DNA from 2 places in the Peribacillus sp. NPDC096540 genome. Region 1 is predicted to be linked to the other one. Evidence: riboswitches for the same ligand, from Rfam matches in the RefSeq annotation. Region 1 holds a riboswitch; the other holds the start of a gene.

Region 1 (7,934 bases):
GAGAGCTTGGTCGGAATTATTGAGCGTTTAACCATAACTCAAATTTTTGAAGAAAACATTCAGCCTGAAATATTAGCGAATGAAATTGTACACCTTTTGTTGGACGGATTGTTAGTTAAGACCTAATAATTCATTTACTTTTCTAATTTTTTTATTCCTCTGCGTAATTTAAAATATAGTTGATAGGGAGTATTATTATGAATTCTATAAAGCAATCGCAGCAGGAACCGCTCGAAAGAATGTGGATTGCACTTATGATTGAAGCGAAAAAAAGCGGAATAACAAAAGAAAAGGTCAGAAAATTTCTTAGACAGCATCAAATGAATAATGCTTTCGATACAGATTCACAGCCACAAATGGACTCAATGGAAGATTAGTTTATAGGAATAATCATTTAAAACGAATAAAAGATGGACTCCATATGGAAGTCCATCTTTTGTCTGAAAATCTTGTGATAATCATTGGTCAACAGCTCCATACTAACCTTTAACCCCTTAAACGAGGATGTGAGTTTATATGGACTTTTTTCACGGCCAAGAATCACTTACTATAATTCAATGGATCTTAAGGGCCATTGTAGCTTTCTTCTTTTTACTTTTTGCAACTAAAATAATGGGTCAACGAGCCATTTCTCAGTTAAGATTACTTGATTTTTTAATAGCACTAATTATCGGAAACATCCTTGCTCACCCTTTGTCTGATGAAAGATTAGGTTTTAAGGGATCCTTAACAACGACTGCCGTACTAGTGCTTTTATATATATTTTGTGTTTTTTTGAGCCTTAAATGGGGAAAACTTCGAAGTTTTTTTGAAAACTCTCCATTTCCCCTTATAGAAAATGGGAAAATTGCTTATAAAAGCTTAGCCAGAGCACGAATTTCTATCGATTTTTTATTATCTGAATTAAGAAAAGAAAAAATTGAAGATATTCAAAAAGTTGCTCTTGCATTATGGGAACCAGATGGTACAATTTCATTTTTTTTAAATCCTCAATATGAAGCAGTAACCCCTGCGGATTTAGAACTAGTAACAAAAACCTTTTCTTTTCCTAGAACAATTATTAAAGAGGGCAAAATTGATTTTAATGAATTATCCCGCATTGGTAAAGACGAAGAATGGCTTAAAAACCGAATAAAAACGGCATACAGTGTGGACGTATATGATATTTTATTAGCCACCATTGATAATAACGATAGCTTCAGAATCTTTTTATACAAATAGATTCTGAAGCTAAACCATATATAGTAAGTCCTCTTAGCTATGCCTCGATTTAATTTTTATTTATAGAAGAGAGTAGTTTTATACTCTGAATATGTTAAAGGCCACCAAATTTGGTGGCCTTCTTAGGACATGATTGTCCCGTTTATACATAGAGAATATTTACCTCTGCTTCTACCAAAGTAGTGTATTTAAAAACTTATACACATCCTCATAAACCTGCTCACGTTCTTTCCCTAATGTGATTATATGGCCAGAGTTTTCATACCATATCAAGTGTTTATGCTGCGTATCGACTTCATTGAAAATTGCTGTAGCACTGTTCGTATAGTCGGGATCATCCAAGCGCCCTTGTAAAACAAGAGTTGGTGATGTGATTAAATCTAAATTTTCACCCGTCTCATTTATTATACTCACCACATCTTTCAGTGAATTCATAGGCTCTTCTTCCAACAGCTTCACTTCGGCAGCAATTTGGTCAGCATCTTTGCCTTCAAACTTCTTATAGGCCTGTGCATAATTGAGCAAGCGGTTTTTTTGTCTATCAATACTTTTTCCTTGCGTCGGAGCGCACATTGAAACCACTCCTATTACAGGAAGTTCAATTCCTACTTTTAATGAGAAAACTCCTCCTAAAGAAATTCCAACAACAGCAATTTCCTCGTAGCCTTCATCTTTAAGGAATTGATAACCGTCCACTACGTCTTTCCACCATTCCTTTGGACCTGTTTTAGCAAGTTCTTCAGCTGATACTCCGTGCCCTCTATAAAGAGGTCCGTGGCAGGTATAGTCGCGATCATTCAGGTATTTCCCTAATTTTTTCATATCTCCTGTACTTCCGGTAAAACCGTGAAGTAAAAGAACAGCTCTATTTCCACCTCTGTATGTGAATGACTCAGGTGCTTTTACTTTCATCTATCTAGGACCTTCTTTCTGCTCTTGGTGATAAATAGAATCTAAATGATTTTCAAAAAAAAATCAATTAATACCCCTTGAGTGGGATTTCTTCTATCCTATTCCGTATTTTCATTAAAACAGTTAAATCATGTATATAGAGTATCCTTACCACACTCTTTACAACTCATCCGTTCCGAAGCACATTTTACTATGATTGATTTTATTTAGCAATCGTCATTTAACCATTTTTTTTAAAAAAAGTAAAATACACCTTGTAATACGATGTACATCGTATTACACTAAAGCAAATGAAAAAAGAAGGTGATTATTTGGATAAAGAATTGATGAAGGGAAGTATTGACCTCCTCCTGCTTTCACTTCTTTCTCAAAAAGAGCTGTATGGCTATGAAATGACGAAGATTCTAAGGCAAATGAGCGAGGGGCAATACGAGATCAGTGAAGGCACCCTATATCCGGCGCTTAAGCGTTTAGAAAGAAAGGAATTTATAGAAGGGTATTGGAAAGAGTCTGAGTCCGGACGAAGGAAATATTATCGTATCACAGACAGCGGCAAAACCGAGCTTGAACGTAAACGCAGCAGCTTTACCTTCCTTGAAAATTTAGTTCGGAAAAGCGCAGAGGATTTCTGATGAAAACAACATTTGAAAGGTATGTAAAAAAAATAGTCAACCAAACCGATTGTACCAAGGAAGAAAAAGAAGATATGTTTGAAGAACTACTCCTCCATCTGGAGTTGAGCCGGGATGATTTAATAAAGCAGGGGAAGACCCCAAAAGAAGCCGAAAAAATGGCATTAATCCTTTTTGGCGACGAATGGGAAATCGGCAGTCAAATTCAGCAGGCCATCTTTCCATACCGAAAAGAGCTTATGCTTACTTTATCCATCGTTTCAATTCTTTTTACGTTTTCGGTGTATGCGCTGCAACTATTCCAAGAAGGAGATGCTTACATCGGCTGGCTTCTTTTTTCGATACTGACTAGTGCAACTTTACTCTCACTCACACTTAACCTCCTAGTCTCTATCAACCGGAAAATTATGGTCAACACCGTGTTAGTGACCCATACCCTTGTCTATGTATATGGATGGGGAATCGCTTCCGCCCTTGACTTCACATTATTTCCTTTATTCAGCCTGATTATGGCAGCGATTCTCCTACTATCCCTTTACCTCATTTACAAAACAGCCTTGGTTCTTCCGGGATATAGTGGAGAGACTTTAAAAAAAGCAAAACTTCTGCACATTTCCAATATTACACTCGGCATCTTAATTTTGTCAGTTACCTTATTTTTCTTATATGCTTTTTTAATCTTCTCAAGTGAAGTCCAGCCGTTTATGATATTATTTTTCATCCCGACTGTCTTATGGATTTCGTTATATATCCTACAGATTAAACTGTTAAAAAAGCATCCTACGGCATCAAATATATGTGCTGTTCTACAGGTATTACTTGTTCTAGCAATTATTTTTACGATGATGATACTCTACCGTTAAGGAGTCCTTCAAATGAAAAAGAAGCACATCTATCTCATTCTGATCACGCTTGCGATTGTGACTGTCTTGTTTGTCATCGCCGGCTTGATCTTTAAAAAAGAAGAAAATGAAAAGCAGCAGGGCTTAACCAATCAATACGACGTATCCACCCAAGGAACAATTGCATACGTCACACACTTTAAGGGGAAACCACAATTAAAACTTTATAATCCTACATTATCCGTTGAAGAAAAAGTCCTTGAATTGAGCAACGATGAACAAATCCTCGACCCGACTTATTCCTACGAAGGAGATATGCTTGCCTTTATCGTAGCTAAAAAAAACCAAGAAGAAGATTCAACCAGTTCCATTCACCTTCTTGATATGAAATCACAGAATATCAGTGAATTATTCAAAGCAGACTTCCTGGTCACAGAACTCGATTTCACAAAAAGCGGCCGCTCTCTCTTTTATATCGGAGCCGGTACGTTTAAAAACTATTCGCCGATCACGGGTCCCCGCCCTCACGATCTCGATATTTATGAGTTTGATATAGAAAAAAAGGAGTCCATCCAACTGACCTCTTTTAAGAAATATGGTCTTAGTTCCCTAAATGTCACTGTTGATGGAAAAGCCGCTTATTATCAAACCGATGATGATGCGGATGCTAAAACGGCTGATGATATTTTCGAAACGCATCAACGGATTTTCAAAGTGAAATTTGACCAAACAGGTATCGAAACTGTCACCGACTCTAAACGTGATGTCGACATTTATGATTTCACAATTACCCCGGATGAAAAAACGATGATTTTCCAGTCCATCTCCAATGAGCAATCAGGTAGTACCTATATTTATGAGCTATATAGCTATGACCTCAAAACCAAAACCGAAAAGCAGCTGACCCATCTTCAAGGATACACAGATCGCCCAGTCATCAGCAGCGATTCAAAAACGGTCTACTTTATGGTAGATAATAAATTCGGCAAAAGCGATCCACAGTATCACCTATATAAAGTGGAGATTGATGGAGACAACCCCGAAGAAATTTTGTTGCCTAATTAATGAATAGAGTTTCCGACACCAATTATTGACGGTGCCGGAAGTTTTTTTTATGGGGTTACTCGTGAGTTTGGCTGGTTTACTCGTGAATTACCACGATTTACTCGTGAGTTTCTGTTTTACTCGTGAGTTTCTGTTTTACTCGTGAGTTTGGCTGATTTACTCGTGAATTATCACGATTTACTCGTGAGTTTCTGTTTTACTCGTGAATTATCACGGTTTACTCGTGAGTTTTCACGATTTACTCGTGAGTTTCTGTTTTACTCGTGAGTTTCTGTTTTACTCGTGAATTTCTGTTTTACTCGTGAATTATCACGATTTACTCGTGAGTTTTGCTGGTTTACTCGTGAATTATCACGATTTACTCGTGAGTTTCTGTTTTACTCGTGAATTATCACGGTTTACTCGTGAGTTTTCACGATTTACTCGTGAACCTTATTATTCACACACAAAAAAGAACCAAATTTGGTCCTTCCTTCTCGACTTATACAGATCGTTTCCTATTTATATTAATGTTTACGTTTATCATGATTGTCTATTCCCTTATGCTTCCGATAATTGGCGCAGGATAGCTTCATACAGTCTCCTTGGACATCCGGACCATATTTTTCACGAAAAGCTTCCAGGCAATAGCATCTATCTTCTTCCTTTTTGGGTCCATCCATTGAGAGCTTCCCTCCTATCCAGAGACAACGCGTTTCTCCTGTCTTAGATTGATCTGGCCCAACAGGGCTGCACCGATTGACTGAATAACTGTTTTAACAATGATTTGGCCAAAAACCGCAGCTGGTACGGCTTCCCATGGCAAAATGTTGGCACCTAGTGGGCTAAGTCCAATCACAACAAATATCACCGAATCGAAAAATCCTCCGACAATCCCGCTGTAAAATACTCTCCAACTCATCGGAAGTTTTAACCGGGTATAAATTTCCGTATCCGCTGTTTCTGCGACCACGAACGATAATGCGGAAGCAAATACAATCAATAACGTATCTCCTAATAAAAATGATACACATGCAGATAAAATAAGTGCAGTAACGATACACATATAGGTTTTCGCACGGCCGAATTTATTCTGGACCAGATCTCGAAAGATGAAGGTTCCTCCGATGAGCAATGTACCCATCGGAATGATGAATATGCCCAAATGTAATGGATCAAAAGCTGCTGTAACCACATTCGCCGTGACGATGGATACTAAATACAATAGAATTCTTAACATTTAATTCATTCTCCTTATACAGAAAAAACAGCACCCTAAGAAAGAGCACTGTTCCCCTTAGTTTTTTTGAGAGGGTAGCTAGAACCTCTTCCGCCGGAACGGATTATCATTTCCTTATTTATCGTAGCTTGAAAATGAATGGAAATCAAGAAGTTTCCACATTACCTATTTCTAAAACGAATTCAGTAAATACTTATTAATAATTGGACTTCTGGCTTGTGTTTCGAATTTAGTTACTACCTGTGAATGCTGCCGGCAGATTGATTGGAGTAGCTCCTGTCCAATCATTTAATTCTAGTATTTGACAATTACAAAACTCTACTATATGATTTAATTAACCACTGGTCAATAAATATGGAGGTGATACTATGTCACCAAGGAAATCAGAAGGAAAAGAATTATCTAAGGATATGGTATTGAATGAAGCCCGGAAACTTTTTGCATCCGTTGGGTATTCAAAAGTTTCAATGAGGCAATTAGCTAAAACATTAGATTGTAGTCATGGCGCCATTTATTATCATTTTAAAAATAAGGCTGAAATTTTTTATAGTTTGGTAAAAACGGATTTTTCTCTATTGAATAATAAAATAGATGATATCATCATAACTGAAAATAAGGCTTCTCAAAAAATAGAGAAGATATTACTATGCTTTATAGAGTTTGGGTTAACCCAGCAAAATCATTATGCAATCATGTTTTTATCTAAAGAAAAAGAAATTCAACATTTACTTCAAATTGATTCTAATAAAACATATGAAAAACTAATCAGTTCTCTTACTGACCTTACCGAAAATAAACTAAACCCCGCATTAATATGGTCTATTTTCCTTTCGCTCCACGGCTTTATAACTTTTTATATTAATACACAACTTTCATATCAAGATGTAAAAAGCTTAGCAAATTTTCACGTTAAAAATATTATAAAGAGTATTGTATAATTTTTTGCACATCATTGACCAACGGTTAATAAAAAGTAGGAGGCTTAAATATGGTAAAAAAATTAATACATTCTGAAGGGCTTATGGTTCTCATTGCGATAATTTATATCTATTCAATAAATGAATTTAGCTGGTGGATTTTCCTTTTATTACTTTTAACACCTGACATTTCTATGTTAGCCTATCTAATTAATAATCAAATTGGTGCTAAGGTTTATAACTTGTTTCATACTTATACAATATCAATACTCATCATTTTACTAGCTGTTTTTCTAAGCCAGGATACAATTTTAATGGTAGGTTTAATTTGGACGGCTCATATTGGAATGGATCGTTTTTTAGGATATGGTCTTAAATACACAACGGATTTCAAAGCTACACACATTCAAGAGGTATAAACAGTGATATCGGTTCTGATGGTATTTAGTTTATAGTCCGCATTAAAAAAGCAGTGTGATTGATCTTGCACATCACACTGCTTCTTTCTATCCTACTTTACACTCCCCGCTTATTTCCCCATATATACGTATGCAGCTGCGGCAGCACTTTCACATTTCTAAGGTCATCATCAGCTATTACTTTATCAATTAGCTCTTCATATTTTTTCAAAAGTCCGCTAATCAGCTGCTGATCATCCGCCGTCCTGCTGTCATCATTGCCTACCTGCAAATAAAAAGGAATATCCGGGTACCGGAAATGTACGTTTTTGGCATACAGATAATCTTCATCATCAAAGACTACAACCTTCAATGAGACATGATTATCGGGATTTCGATTGGCAAGATTAGATATTATTTGATCAAGCACCTCAAAGTCCGTGTTCATCCTAGAACTCGGCGGCTTAGGTGAAATAGTCAGTTCATCAATATCGAGAAACCAATCCTGCCAACGGCTACCCTGTGTTTCCACGCCGATTTCCATTCCGTTTTCTTTTAATATCGCTATCAAGCCATCTAGATTTTTCAGTAAGGCTGGATTTCCACCTGATATTGTAACGAAGGAAAAACCCTTACCGCCAATTCGCTTCAGCTCATCCCATATTTCTCTAGCAGTCATTTGAACTGTATCTTCCTTACCGGTGCCGTCCCAAGTAAACGCGGAATCA
Region 2 (7,934 bases), on a different contig from region 1:
GATGGAAAATGCTAAACCTGCATATGAAAGCCAAAGGTATAGACGGGCTCTTCTGCTGGCTTCAAAAAGGCGAGAATCCTTCATTAACGATAATTGGAAAAAAAGGATTCCGGTAAGGGCTGCAAAAGATATGTATTGAAAACTTTGCAGGAAAACGTTGATGGAATTCGGAAAACCTGCATTCATTTCGGAACTTTCTTGGTCTGATACTGCAGCTGAGTCTCCAAATTGAAAGGGAATCGTACCTTCAATGGGGTGGCCATCACTTGAAACCACTCTCCATTTAATGTAATAAATACCTTCATCGATAGATCCTTTCCATCTAGCTTCAAGTATTTTTTCACTTTTTTCTGAGATTTTGCTGTCTTGAATTTGAATTTTGCTCCCATCTTGGCTGAAAACTTCAAGCGAATGGAAAGCTGGTTGTATATCTTCACTGAATTGAATGCTAATTTTTTCAGGAAGGGTATCCATTGCTTCATTTGGACTAGGATTAGAACTTATAACAGAAGCATGACCAGAAGCCGTTACTGGATATAAAAGCAAACTGAATAGGCTGATAACCAGCCATAGATAATTCTTCATATTGGTGCGCAATCACCCTTTCATACGATTATGCAAGCTCAGTATAAAATAAAAATGTGAAAAAACAGTGAAAAAAATATACTTATATAAGGAAATTAAGAAATACCTGAAAGATATAAAATAACTATTATAAATTAACCTACTTAAAGTAAATAAAATGAAAAGAGGAAAGAAAAAAATGAAATTTCAAAGTTATCCCAACACCTATGTCGGCTATGTACATATCATTATAGAGGATTTATCGCGTAGTTTACAATTTTATAAGGAAATTATTGGATTCGAAGTACTTGAGCAATCAGCTAATAAAGCAGTGTTAACAGTAGATGGAAAGACACCACTCTTGATTTTGGAACAACCAGATGGTGTAACACCGAAGCAACCGAGGACAACTGGTTTATATCATTTTGCGCTTTTAGTACCGTGCAGAGCTGATCTGGCTAAGATATTACTGCACTTGATTCAAAGCCAATATCCGCTGCAAGGAGCTTCTGATCACTATGTAAGTGAGGCCCTTTATTTAGGGGACCCTGACGGAAATGGAATTGAAATATATAGTGATAGGTCGGAAGAAACCTGGAAGTGGCAGAATGGTCAAGTTGAAATGGGTACGGTGGCCCTTGATGCAGAAGGACTATTAGCAGAAAATGATGAAGCACCTTGGACAGGTCTGCCAAGTGAAACCGTAATGGGCCACATTCATCTACACGTTGCAGACATTGGTGCAACCGAAGAGTTTTATACAAAAGGACTAGGTTTTAATATTGTTGTACGATATGGAGGGCAAGCCCTATTTGTCTCGACTGGTAACTACCATCATCACATTGGCCTTAATACATGGAATGGAGTCGGGGCTCCTGCTCCGGAGCCAACAAGTGTTGGACTGAAATCGTTCACGCTGATATTACCGAGTGAAGAAGCACGAAAAAACACAGTGGATCGATTACAGCAATTAGGATCATTCATAAACGAGAAGAAAAAAGCTGTTGTAACAAAGGATCCATCAGGAAATGTCATCCATTTAGTCGTTCACACATTAAGAAATAATTAAGGTTTCTTTATTAACCTGACGATACCACATTTGCAGGAATATAGGGGGGAGGCGTTGTTAAAGAAAAGGTTTAAAGAAAAAGGTATGAAGGTGATCTTGGTCGGTTCTCTGGTGGAATGAATGAGGAAGAAACTGTGGATGATGCCAAAGCTGCAAAAGAGGCAGAGGTTGAAGCAACACAAATGAGTACATCTAGTAAAACCGAAAAAGTTAAATCAAATAACACAGGTAGCCAGATGATGTCGATGGATAATCAATCAACAGAATCCATTTCATTTTTGGGGAAAATAAAGAAATTCGTTCTCTCTCTTTTTTTACATTACAAAGGGACTGCTTCAAAAATTCTGGGGTCTTTTTTTAAAACTACAAAAAAGGACAAGATTTAATAGGCTTGTCCTAAGCTTTATATTGGTAAAATAATTTTGACTTCGGTTCCATGATTTAGCTCGCTGTTAAAAAGAACCTTTCCTTTGTGCGCCTCAATAATTCGGCAACTAACGGTCAATCCTAGACCGGTTCCTCTTTCTTTAGATGAATAAAAAGGTTCTCCTAGATGTTTCATACGGTTTTTTTCGATTCCACTTCCATTATCCTTGATGGTAATGGAAAGGGTATTGTCTATTTGCTCGAAATCAATCCAAATGTGATCGGCGGAGGCCTCCATAGAGTTCTTAATCATGTTTATAAACACTTGTTTGAGCTGATTTGCCTCACAAGAGAGAAGCGGGATTTCATTTTTTACATCTATTGATATTTTGGTGGAATATGAGTCTGCCTCTGGTTTAAGCAAGGTTTTGACTTCATCCATCAGTTCAATAATTTGATGTTTACTGAATGGGAGTTCCTGAGGTTTTGCAAGAACAAGTAATTCGCTTACGATTAGATTGATTCGGTCTAATTCACTGAGCATAATAGTGTAGTATTGTTCAAAGGGATGGTCGCTCTTTTTAAGTAACTGGACGAATCCTTTTAAAGAAGTTAATGGGTTACGTACTTCGTGTGCTACACTGGCAGCAAGTTCACCTACTATTGACAACTTTTCGGTTCTTCTTAAGCGTGCTTCAGTTTCTCTGATTTGAGTCACATCTTTAGCATAGGTAATAATTCCGACTAATTCATTTCCAATAAGCATTGGGACAAATGTACATGAAAGTAAAAGAGACTTCCCGTTTTTCGTGAGAAATTCTATATCTTTTCCTTTTTTTATCCCCTTTTGGTTTTCCACGACGTATTGACAGGATGTACGAATCAGTTCTTCATCTTCTGCGGAAAAGTTTAACTCAATAAATGAGGAGCCTTCGATTTCTTCTTGATGAAAGCCTGTAACTGTTTCAAACCTTGGATTGACGGTGGTAATTATTCCGGTTAAATCAAGCATGAGCATCGGATAAGGGTTGTGTTCGAACAATGATTTATAGCGTTGTTCACTCTCAAATAATTGATTTTCTGCGACAACTCTTTCAGAAATATCCCTGCCAATGACCACTAAGCCTTTTCGGGAACCATCTTCAAAGAACAAAGGAACTTTGATGGTATCAAAGGTCTTATAATTGCCGTTGGGAAGCGGGATGTTTTCCTCACACCGGGTAATCTCCTTTTTTATCCATGTTTCTTCATCTGAAATTTCACAATAGATTAACGACTCTTTATAAAATTCGGAGTATTCTGCGAGCTCGCTGTCTTTTTTTCCCTTATAGTCTACATGTTCCAGTTGAAATAATTGCAGACCAAAGGTGTTGGATTCAAGCCATCGGCCATCTCCATCCTTGAAGTTAACGAAGTCTACCATTGAATTGATGAGCGTGCGACGACGCTGTTCCTCTTCTTTTAATTGTTTGAATTTTTCTCTTTTAGCCAAATAAAGAAATAAAATCAAGCCTATTGATAAAAGAAAAACAATTCCTTCTGCTCTTTGAAGTTGAATAAAGACCTCTTTGTTTTCTATATTCGTAGTTAAAATGTAGTCGAATACGACTAGTGTAAGAATCCCAAATAGGATATATAGTACTAAAATGGAGCGTTTGGACATGGAGATTCTCCCTGATTTACGACATTTCAAAGGTTAAAAATACATACACATTTTAACAAACTATCAGAGAAAAATATATGCAGAATCATAAATAAAAAAACAGGAGCCCTAACGGTCACCTGTTTTTCCTGAAGAAGGTTACTTTCTTTTTCTTCTTAAAGCGTTTATAGATAAGGAAAAATAGTAAGAAGAGGATGGCGAGTACAGCTAGTGTATATTGGTTCATTTCCACAGATAGGAGGCCATAAGGGATTAACGATAGAAAGAAAAAGTATATAAAATTGCCGAGTGCGGTCGCTAATAAAAAGTCCTTGAAGGTTACAGAACTGACTCCAGCTGCCAAGTTGATTAAACTTGTTGGTATGAGCGGGAAAATTCTTCCAGTAAACACGTACATAAAGCCATGCTCTACAACGGATTCTTTCCATTTTGGGCCCATTTTCTTTAAGAGGAGTGCCTGAAACCAGTGCCTGGCTGCATAAAAAATGAATCCTGAAGCAACGACACTTGTAACCCAACTCCATAGGTACCCATAGATGAATCCAAATATCGTGACATTGATGGTTAGAAGTAAAATTAAGGGTATAATGGTAAAAGAATTTTGGACAATCATCAACACAAATGTCACAACAAAAGTAAGCAAAAGGTTTTCTGTCAATATGGTTATAACTGAATCCAAATCACTTTCCCAAACCATAGTGAATAATTCTGCATTGGAAACGATAAATATTACTATTACCAGTAGACCGATTAAGGTCATTATTTTTTTCAAAAGGGCACCACCATTCTAACTAATAGTTTATCATCTTCATGTTCAATGGTGAAAAAAGAGCTACCGCATGAAGCAGATAGCTCTTTTCCATTATAGTGGGTTCAAGAAGCGAAGATTCCTTTAAAGCCACTTTTCAAACTGAATTCTTTTATTCATTCCATAAATAAGTGGCGCACCAACCAAAAGGACGATGAACTCACCGACAGCCGTGGTCATCCAGCTTAACCAGAATGGAAAACCCAGGGCAAGGTTCAGTTCGATTGCAATTAAAAACATGGTGAATGTGAAAAAGATAATCGTAACGATCATCCGTCCTTTAATGCTCTTTATGAAGCGTGAGGCAAAAATGACAAGCAATAAGGCAAGCAGAGATTGCCCAACCCCGAATATCAAGTCATATGGCACCATCGGCGAAAAGAGCAGATTCGATATGAAGACGCCGCCCACGATACCGTAGATATATTTTTTATTAAATACAATCAGATGATTCAATATTTCCGGAACCCGAAATTGATATATTCCAAATGAAATTGGTTGAAACACCAATGAGACCACCACATATAAGGCGGCCAATAACCCGCTTATCACGAGTGTACGAACATTCATTTTACTCTCTCCCTAGTTTTTTATCGTGGGATGGTTACGAACCACGTTTAGGCTTTTGCCCGAAGATTAATAGTATCCCATGTAAGCTTGTTTCGTCAATTTGTAAAGAATGGTTTTAAAATAATGAGTTTTCAAGCTGTGGATGTCTAAAAGGATTTTGATTTATTGCAATAAATGATGATATTATTTTTACATGTACTTCAAAGGAGTGGATAAAATATGTCGATCGAGAGTGTCAAGAGCCATTTTAAAAAATGGGACCGGGAAGGCGATGTAATGGAGTTCGAAACATCGAGTGCTACCGTGATTGAGGCAGCAGAAACCATCGGCGTTACCCCTGCGCGGATTGCTAAGACTCTTTCCTTTAAGGGGGCAGGTGAAAATGCGATTTTGGTTGTAGCGGCTGGGGACGCAAAAGTGGATAATAAGAAATTTCGCCAGATGTTCGGCTTCAAGGCAAGAATGTTGTCAGCTGAGGATGTGCTTGAACAGACCGGTCATGCCATTGGAGGAGTCTGCCCGTTTGGGTTGGCAAATGACCTAGATGTTTTCCTTGATGTGTCGATGAAGCGCTTTGAGTCATTATTCCCAGCATGCGGAAGTGCGAACTCTGCAATAGAACTCAAACTCGCTGAATTATTTGATTATTCAGGAGCAAAGGATTGGGTGGATGTTTGTAAGGGGTGGGGAGAAGAGCAGAATGAGGAAGCAGCAGTAGGTAAGGCAGTTGATGGATTTTGATTTATCGTACCGAAAAGAACCACATAGAATGGAAATGAGTCCACTTGGGTGGACTTTATTTGTTGATAACGAGAAACATTACCTGTTCTCTTTTTATTACAGGGTTTTTAGTTGTAAGCTTTTAACTTGTTCCGAATAGGTTTGCTCCCATTTTCTTCTGAAAAGTTGACCGCAGATGTAAATTAACGGTCTAATTAGGGGAGGTTTGTTCAACATGGCGGATAGGCAAATCGTTCAGAAAGTTCGTAAGTGGAGGGTAAAAGATGTTCAATGAAAGCTATAAAAAAAACAATAGCAGTTATCTCAGTCTTAAAACTCTTTATGAAGAAAATATCACGGTTAAGAGCATCGCCCAAGAGCTTGAGTTTTGCCATAAAAACGATTTAGCACTGGAGATACAAAAAGAATTGGAAAAAAAGAATTTCGATATATTGGCTGTGGAGGATCAAGGGGAAATTATCGGATATATCGAAAGGCAAGAACTTGGTGAAGGCAGGATTGCGGAGTATTTGAAATCTTTTACACCAAGAGAATTGGTTTCGGATTCAACCCCTTTGATTCAACTTCTCCATATTTTTAAGGATAAAACGAGGGTGTTCGTGTTAGAGAATAATTCAATTAAAAAGTTGATTACCCACGCTGATCTTCAAAAGCCTCCAATCAGAATGCTAATATTTGGCTATATTACACTTTTGGAAATGAGGATGAGCGATATCATCATGGATAAATTCGGGGATGACAGTTGGTATCCAATGATCAGCGGAGATCGTTTAGAAAAGGCTACCGAATTATATATGAGGAGAATCGATAAAAATGAGGATATCAATTTAATAGAGTGTCTGCAAATCAGTGATAAATTTGATATCATTCATAAAGATCAGGAATTGAGGTTCTTCTTCCAAATTCCTTCAAAAAGTAAAGGAAAGAAAGATGCGAATGCCATCCGGAAATTACGGGATAAGATTTCTCATGCTAATGAACTTGGGTTGGACATGTCCTGGATAGAAATCATCGAAGTGGTGGAATCCTGTGGCCAACTGCTCGAAATCTCTGAATCCTATCGGTATGAAAAATAAAATGATGGTGAGAGACATCTTAGGTAGACCATACTTCAAATAACTCTGCAATTTTAAAACAGAGCTGTACCGCATCTTCAAGGCGAAAAGACCATGTAGCAGGATGGGCATGTAAGCTTAACTGGAATTAAGGAGAACCAGCTACTATGCTGGTTCCTTTTTGTTTACCCCCCTGACAGAAAAAAACGCCCATACGTGAGGCAGCTTTTTTAATAGTCAGAACTCCGGTAGTTCATCCAGGTTATTTTCCTTTACCCCATCGGGCTCACTCCGCAATATGTCACGGCCATATTTATGGAAGACATCAACATTGGCGAGGTTGCCTGCCTTAGCTTCCGAAAGAGCGGTGGGATAATCAAGCTCCCGCCCCGAGTTTGTTTTGATGGCAATAATATTGTCATCTTCATTTTTTCGTACTGCGATAATTTCTTCTTTTCCAGTAGTATCATGTTGGTTTACTTGTGGCGTTCCCTGCTGTTTGTAGGATTCATATGCTTGTTCAAATTGGTCCATGCTTGGACACCTCCTATTTATAGGGTGAGCTATTTGGTCAGCAATATACAAACCAGGTTTCGTCCAGATTGAGCCGCATTTTTGTCAAAGTGGGCCGACTTTTCGGCATTTCTTTGTGAAAAGACTGTTGTCCGGGCTTTATTCTTCTGGCATGGCACTTGCATCATAAATAAGTGGAAGTGAGAAATATCCACTTAAAAAAGGGAGGAATATGAATCATGAATGTAAAACAAGGGGCAAGTACTGCGGATGCAAAAAAAATACAAGACGTTAAGACAATGAAGGCAGCGGTCGTCAATGAATTTAATCAAGAGCTTGAGATTAAAGATGTACCAATCCCTGAATTAGAATATGGTGAGATATTAGTGAAAATTAAAGCATGTGGTGTGTGTCATACCGATTTACATGCGGTACATGGTGATTGGCCGGTAAAACCGAAGTTGCCGCTTATTCCTGGACATGAGGGTGTAGGCATTATTGAGAAGGTGGCAGAAGGCGTTACTACATTGAAGGTTGGTGACCGCGTTGGGATTCCATGGCTTTACTCGGCATGTGGCGATTGTG

The links. A riboswitch is a leader RNA that binds a small molecule or an ion and turns the genes downstream of it on or off. The one in region 1 is predicted to bind preQ1.
Region 2: another riboswitch for preQ1. It lies ahead of ACQKMR_RS21215 (QueT transporter family protein); the one in region 1 lies ahead of ACQKMR_RS07300 (VUT family protein).

What each region holds. Positions count from the first base shown of each region.
Region 1 covers NZ_JBNNTG010000005.1:113,130-121,063, reverse strand. Annotated here, with positions in the region: gene ACQKMR_RS07340 (TetR/AcrR family transcriptional regulator) at 1-126, shown strand, start outside; gene ACQKMR_RS07335 (anti-repressor SinI family protein) at 198-377, shown strand; gene ACQKMR_RS07330 (DUF421 domain-containing protein) at 517-1,221, shown strand; gene ACQKMR_RS07325 (alpha/beta hydrolase) at 1,393-2,133, opposite strand; gene ACQKMR_RS07320 (PadR family transcriptional regulator) at 2,445-2,765, shown strand; gene ACQKMR_RS07315 (permease prefix domain 1-containing protein) at 2,765-3,628, shown strand; gene ACQKMR_RS07310 (TolB family protein) at 3,641-4,672, shown strand; gene ACQKMR_RS07305 (hypothetical protein) at 5,179-5,334, opposite strand; gene ACQKMR_RS07300 (VUT family protein) at 5,349-5,891, opposite strand; PreQ1 riboswitch class I at 5,943-5,985, opposite strand; gene ACQKMR_RS07295 (TetR/AcrR family transcriptional regulator) at 6,260-6,829, shown strand; gene ACQKMR_RS07290 (DUF4260 domain-containing protein) at 6,880-7,227, shown strand; gene queE (7-carboxy-7-deazaguanine synthase QueE) at 7,325-7,934, opposite strand, start outside.
Region 2 covers NZ_JBNNTG010000029.1:11,670-19,603, reverse strand. Annotated here, with positions in the region: gene ACQKMR_RS21240 (copper resistance protein CopC) at 1-585, opposite strand, end outside; gene ACQKMR_RS21235 (VOC family protein) at 764-1,633, shown strand; gene ACQKMR_RS21230 (hypothetical protein) at 1,750-2,019, shown strand; gene ACQKMR_RS21225 (PAS domain S-box protein) at 2,037-3,662, opposite strand; gene ACQKMR_RS21220 (TVP38/TMEM64 family protein) at 3,778-4,434, opposite strand; gene ACQKMR_RS21215 (QueT transporter family protein) at 4,555-5,040, opposite strand; PreQ1 riboswitch class I at 5,047-5,091, opposite strand; gene ACQKMR_RS21210 (YbaK/EbsC family protein) at 5,260-5,781, shown strand; gene ACQKMR_RS21205 (hypothetical protein) at 6,045-6,857, shown strand; gene ACQKMR_RS21200 (DUF3892 domain-containing protein) at 7,074-7,370, opposite strand; gene adhP (alcohol dehydrogenase AdhP) at 7,649-7,934, shown strand, end outside.